Sandaracinus amylolyticus: one gene and its partner. Each later gene encodes a partner of the first gene's protein in a complex. Links are inferred from orthologs where the notes say so. Each region holds a gene or a part of one and is shown on either strand. Other genes may lie near its edges. The genes, in order: prmC and prfA.

What was found.
Region 2: the proteins of prmC (region 1) and prfA are in contact, whole or in part, in a crystal structure (PDB 2B3T), measured with the Escherichia coli proteins. The link is inferred for Sandaracinus amylolyticus from one-to-one orthologs.

The regions. Positions count from the first base shown.
Region 1 is NZ_CP011125.1:3,854,441-3,857,560, reverse strand. Bases 295-3,103 are described here. They hold prmC (peptide chain release factor N(5)-glutamine methyltransferase), read right to left. Parts: upstream 2,242-3,103; coding sequence 1,348-2,241; downstream 295-1,347. Other genes in these bases: DB32_RS16455 (hypothetical protein), read left to right, coding at 2,758-3,103; DB32_RS16465 (DUF547 domain-containing protein), read right to left, coding at 623-1,339; DB32_RS16470 (hypothetical protein), read left to right, coding at 295-470. In the rest of the region: more of DB32_RS16470, read left to right, coding at 1-294; more of DB32_RS16455, read left to right, coding at 3,104-3,120. UniProt on the Escherichia coli protein: Methylates the class 1 translation termination release factors RF1/PrfA and RF2/PrfB on the glutamine residue of the universally conserved GGQ motif, i.e. on 'Gln-235' in RF1 and on 'Gln-252' in RF2.
Region 2 is NZ_CP011125.1:9,037,221-9,040,427, reverse strand. Bases 92-2,987 are described here. They hold prfA (peptide chain release factor 1), read left to right. Parts: upstream 92-952; coding sequence 953-2,023; downstream 2,024-2,987. Other genes in these bases: DB32_RS38020 (hypothetical protein), read left to right, coding at 2,199-2,897; DB32_RS38030 (DUF1385 domain-containing protein), read left to right, coding at 92-903. In the rest of the region: more of DB32_RS38030, read left to right, coding at 1-91. UniProt on the Escherichia coli protein: Peptide chain release factor 1 directs the termination of translation in response to the peptide chain termination codons UAG and UAA.

The DNA of each region.
Region 1 (3,120 bases):
GCGACGCGCACGACGACCTCCGCGTGGATGACCAGATCGTGCTCGGCAAGCTGCGCCACGCGGACTGGACGTGCTGGCCTCGCGACGAGCAGGACGCCATCACGCGATGGCTGGATGCGTGGTGGCTCGACGTGCTGACCGGAGACCGCGACACGGCGTGGCGAGGGGCCACCGTGCTCTCGTCGATCCTCGCCACCGGTCATCCCCTCGCGCCGCTGCTCGCGACCTTCGACGTCGAGCTCGCGCAGTCGGCCACAGCGCGCGCGGCGCTGCTCACCGTCGTCGAGGACCTCGCGCACCAACCCACGCTCGATCCCTGGACCTCGAACGCGACGTCCGACGCGATCACTCGCTGGCTCGCATCACGAGCCCCGACGATCGAGCGCGCCATCGACGAGGCCTACGAGAGTGATCGCGACTTCCACCGCTACAACCGCGACGCGTTCCTGCTGCGCGCGCAGACGCTCTGAGCTCACGATTCACGCGCGACAGCGCACACACGCGCGAAGCGCGGTGCGACGCGCGAGCGCTCGGGCCGCGCGAAGAGCGCGGACCGGGGGCGAGCTCTCCACCACCTCACCCACGGGCGGGCCGAAGCCGTACCGGCCCTCCTCCGCGCCACTCACCGGAGCGCTCGCGCCTGATTCACCGACCAGTCGTAACCGAGCTCCCCCACCGCGGTCCCATCCGAGATCCCCCGGACCCGCTCCGGCGCGTACCGACGGAGCCACCCGAGCACGCTGCCGCCGCCGTCGCGCTCGAAGTCCGCGCGGTACCACGTGAGGATCGCCGATGCCCTCACGGTCCCGCCCTCGACGCGCAGCCCGCGATCGCTCACCATCCACGCGCGCGTCAGGCGATCGAGCGTCGCGTCGAGATCGCTCTCGCGGAACGCGCGCGGATGGAGCGCCGGACACGATCGCGCACCACACACGAGCGCGGCATGCACGCGCGCGTCACGGAACCGCGCGCGGATGACGCGATGCTCGACGTCGTCGAGCGTCCTCTCCCGACCCGCGACGCGATGTCGCTCGCGATCGAAGAACCCCGGCACGCGCATCACGCTCTCGAGCGGCCAGCGCTCCACGATCTCGCTCACCACGATCGCGTCGTACGCGTTGAGCCACGACGAGAGCGGCTCGTCCTCGCGCATCGTCGCGACGCTCTCGAGGAACGTCGCGAGGTCGCGACGGCCCGCCTCGTCGCGCGCGAGCCCCGCGTAGTCGAAGCCCTCGTTCCGCGCGTGGGCGCGCAGCACGCGATCCCAGGGCTCGACGTCGAGCGCCGACGCCACGCTCGGCACCAGCGACACCACCATCGCGATCAGCAGCGCGCGCACGTCTCTTACTACGTCGCAGCGCGCGATCCGCTTCGAGCGCGCCGCGCTTCGACGACGCGCTCGTGCCCGCCGAGATCCTGGTGCGCCCTGCCCTCGACGAGCCCCGCGCGCTCGAGCAGCGCGATCACCGCCGGCGCTTGTCCCGCGCCGACCTCGATCAGGATCGACGCGCCGGGCGCGAGCCACTTCGGGGCCTCCGCGCACAACCGATGGAGCACGTCGAGCCCTTCGGGCCCGCTGAAGAGCGCCATCCCGGGCTCGTGCTGCGCGACGTCGGGCGCGAGCGTCGCGCGCTCGTGCTCCGCGATGTACGGCGGGTTGCAGGCGATAAGCGCGTACTCGCGCGGGCTCGGGAGCGCCGCGAAGAGATCGCCGTGATGAAAGCGCACCCGCTCCGCGACGCCGAGCTTCGACGCGTTCTTCTTCGCGACCTCGAGCGCCGCCTCGCTGAGGTCGGTCGCGTCGACCTCGATGCCGGTGCGCTCGGCAGCGAGCGTCACCGCGATCGCGCCGCTGCCGGTGCAGAGGTCGAGCACCGCGCCGCTCGCGTCCTCGGGCAGACGCTCGAGCGCCGCCTCGATCAGCGTCTCGGTGTCGGGCCGCGGGATCAGCACCGCGGGTGAGACCTCGAAGCCGCGCCCGAAGAATTCGCGGCGCCCGAGGATGTACGCGACCGGCTCGCGCTTCCGACGCCGCAGCACGAGCTCGCGGATCTTCGTCAGCTCGTCGGGCGCGAGCGGACGATCGAGATCCATGTAGAGCTTCACGCGATCGAGCCCGAGCGCGTGCGCGACGAGCAGCTCGGCGTCGAGGCGCGCCGACTCGATGCCGCGGGACGCGAAGTCGTCGGCGCTCCACTTCACGACGCGGCGGATCGTCCAGCGCTCAGAGTGCTGATTCATTCGAAGCCGTAGGGGAAATCCAAGAATTTCGTGTCGATCGTGGCGGCGCCCGGAGGGCCGACCGAGCCGTGGTCCGACCCACGGCGACCGAAGGCCCGAGGACGTACGCCGCGATGGGCGCGAAAGCCGCCGGATTTCGTAGGCGCTCGAATGAATCGGCACTCCCGCTGCACGGCGCGTCACTAGCGGAGCGCTCCGCGCATCGCAAAGGGCAACGTCGATGTCCCGGTTTCGACGCGGATCGCTGACCGTTCGGTCAGGACGCGTCAAAAACTTGACACGGCGCGTCAGCAATCTTGAACGCCGTTCAACTCGTACAGCGGCGCCGGGCTAACGCGATGCGTCAGGCTTGTTGCACCGCGTCAGAAAGCGCGTCGCCTATCCGTTCCGGCCTTGTTTCATCAAGGGTTCCCCGCGTAACGTCGTGAGCACGCTCATACGACGCGTCGCGTCGCTCGGCCTCGGTCGGCGAGCGCGCGCGCGTCGCGTCACGTCGTGCTCTCGGGGGTTGGGGTCATGAGGCAGCGCGCCCTCTTCGCTTGTCTGGTGGTCTGGCTGTCGATCGGCTGCTCGCACTTCGACACCACACGGGTGCCCGCGGCGCGCGGGACGCTCGGTGAGGAGATCGTCCGCGTCTTCTGCGAGCGGATGGCGTCGGAGGCGAACCCGACCGACGTGATGGGCCTACGATGGAAGCCGGTCTGTCGCGGCGAGGTGCAGCCGCCGGGCGACGCGCCGCGCCAGCTCGTGGTGCTCATGGAGAACCGCGAGCGCCTCGCGCGCGCGCTCGATCAGGTGCTGCCCGAGGACGCGATCGGCGACGATCTCGGGTTCTTCCTCGGCGAGCTGCTGCCGCTCTACGACGCGCCCGAGGAGCGA
Region 2 (3,207 bases), 5.2 Mb from region 1 along the record:
ACGCTGTACGAGTCGCTCTCGCTCGGGTATTCGGCGCTCCAGTTCAGCGCGGACCAGCAGGGCGAAGAAGAGGCGCCGAAGCGCACCGGCATCGCGTCGATGCTCCCGGTGCTGCTCTTCCCCGCGATGCTCGCGACCCAGGACCCCGAGCCCACCTCGTCGGGCGGCGGCGCATCGAGCGGCGGCTCGCGCGCGGCGATGTTCGTGTCCACGCTGCTCGCGCTCGGGCTCTTCATCGCGCTCCCGCAGCTCCTCGCGACCGGCGCGGGCTGGCTGATCGGCGCGGACCTCGATCTCGGCGACTGGCGCTTCCACGCGCTGACCGGCGTGTTCAAGCTCGTCGTGCTCACGACGTACCTCGTCGCGATCTCGCGGATCCCCGAGATTCGTCGGGTCTTCCAGTACCACGGCGCCGAGCACAAGACGATCTTCGCGTACGAAGCGGGGCTCGCGCCCACCGTCGACAACGTGCGCGCGCAGTCGACGCTGCACCCGCGCTGCGGCACGACGTTCCTGATCACCGTGGTGATCGTGTCGGTGATCCTCGGCTCGATCGTCACGCCGCTCGTGCTCCCGGGCGCGAGCGGGATCGGCGGACAGATCGCGACGCTCGCGCTGCGCATCTCGCTGCTTCCGGCGATCGCCGCGATCTCGTACGAGCTCCAGCGCTTCTCGGCGCGCTACTGCACGACGGGCCCGCTGCGGGTGCTGCTGTGGCCGGGGTTCCTCTTCCAGAAGATCACGACGCGCGAGCCCGACGACGCGCAGATCGAGGTCGCGATCGCGTCGATGCAGAGCGCGTTCTGGCGCCAGCGCGAAGGCGATCGTGCGCCCGCGAGCGATCAGGTGCGCGTCTTCCCGTCGCTCGACGGCGCGCTCGCGCACTACGCAGGATCGCGTTGAGCGCGCTCCTGCGCAGCGCCTTCCGCGCCTCGAGGCGCGCCACTTGAGCATGCTCCCGGTCGACAAGCTCGAATCCCTCGCGATGCGTCACGAGGAGCTCGAAGAGCTCCTCTGCCGCGCCGACGTGATCAGCGACGGCAAACGCTACGCGCAGCTGCGCCGCGAGCACGGTGAGCTCGGCCCGCTGGTCGAGACGTTCGCGCGCTGGAAGAAGACCTCGAAGCAGCTCGAGGACGATCGCGCCGCGCTCGCGGATCCCGATCTGCGCGAGATGGCGGAGGAAGAGATCCCGACGCTCGAGGCCGAGCTCGACACGCTCGCCAAGGAGCTCGAGGTCCTGCTCCTGCCGAGCGATCCCAACGACGCGCGCAACACGATCGTCGAGATCCGCAGCGGCACCGGCGGCGAGGAGGCGGCGCTCTTCGCGTCGGATCTCTTCCGCATGTACACGCGCTACGCGGATCGTGTGGGCTGGAAGGTCGAGATCCTCGACACGAGCCACGCGAGCGCGGGCGGCTACAAGGAGATCGTCGCGTCGTTCAGCGGCGATCGTGTGTACTCGCGCATGCGCTTCGAGGGCGGCGTGCATCGCGTGCAGCGCGTGCCCGCGACCGAGTCGCAGGGGCGCATCCACACCTCGACCGCGACCGTCGCGGTGCTGCCCGAGGCCGACGAGGTCGACGTCGACATCGACGAGAAGGACCTCGAGATCTCGATCGCGGCGAGCGGCGGGCCCGGCGGTCAGGGCGTCAACACCACGAACAGCGCGGTGCAGATCCTCCACCGTCCGAGCGGCATCATCGTGAAGTGCCAGGACGAGCGCTCGCAGATCAAGAACAAGGCGCGCGCGATGAAGGTGCTGCGCGCGCGCTTGCTCGAGCGCGAGCAAGCGGCGCACGACGCGCAGATCGCGGCGGAGCGTCGCGGCATGGTCGGCAGCGGCGAGCGCAGCGAGAAGATCCGCACCTACAACTACCCGCAGAACCGCGTGACCGATCACCGCATCGGCCTGACGCTGCACAAGCTCGACGCGGTGATGAACGGCGACGTCGACGAGCTGCTGAGCGCGCTGCGCGCGAGCCATCAGGCCGCGCTGCTCGAGGCGCAGTCCCGCGGCTGATGGGTCTCGGCGTGAGGCGCCCGGCGCCGCGGTTCTGCCGCCTCGCGAGGTAGAGGTGGGGAGGGCTCGCGCCGCGCGCGTGCGCGCGCTGTCGCGCGGGGATCGGGGTCGTGGCGATCGGTGCGGGGGCGCTCGGCGCGGAGCTCGTGGAGCGGTGCGTGCACAATCGGCGGTCATGAACATCCACGACACACGCTGGCTCGCTCCCTTCGTCCTCATCGCCGCGCTTGGTTGCGACAACGACCCGGCTCCGATCTCGGTCCAGGAGTACGGCGCCGAGGGATCGCGCTGGCTCTGCACGCGGCTCTTCGACTGCTGCGACGCGGACTCTCGCGCGGGCTTCTTCGGGGTCGCGTCCCCCACGCCGAGCACCACCGAGGAGTGCATCGCGTACTTCGATGCATCGCTGGGGACCGTGTTCGAGACGCTCGCCACCAGCATCGACGCCGGGCGCGTCGACTACGACGGGGCGCTCGCGGCCTCGTGCCTCGAGGGCTTCGAGGAGCAGTCGTGCGAGGACTTCCGCGCGATGGTGACCGGCTCGGTGCTGGTCTCGCAGTGCGACGGAGTCTTCCAGGCGCGGGTCGCCGATGGCGGCGCCTGCTCGACGCTCTTCGACTGCGAGAGCCGCTCGTGCACCGCGATCAACGCGGACGCGCTCGGCACCTGCCGCGCGATCGCGGGCGAGGGCGACGCATGCGGGGCCTCGACGGTCTGTGCGACGGGCCTCTTCTGCGACGTCCGCGCCGAGCCGCCGGTGTGCACGCGCTCGCGGGAGGACGGCGCGGAGTGCCAGTCGTCGCTCGAGTGCGCGAGCTTCTCGTGCGTCGAGAACGAGTGCGCGCCGCGCGCGCCGCTCTGCGAGGCGAGCTGAGCGCGGTCGCGTCGGGCGGGTGATCGTCATCGGCGTCGGGTGCCACGCGGGGGCAGCGGGCGGCGATCGTGATCGGCGGCGGGCGCCGGCGGGTGGCGTCGGGCGGTGATCGTGATCGGCGGCGGGTGCCGGGCGGTGGCGTCGGCCGGTGATCGTGATCGGCGGCGGGAGCCGGGCCGTGGCGTCGGGCGGTGATCGTGATCGGCGTCGGGCGCCGGGCGGTGGCGTCGGCCGGTGATCGCGATCGGCGGCGGGCGCCGGGCGGTGGCGTCGGCCGGTGATCGTGATCGGCGTCGGGCGCCGGGCGGTG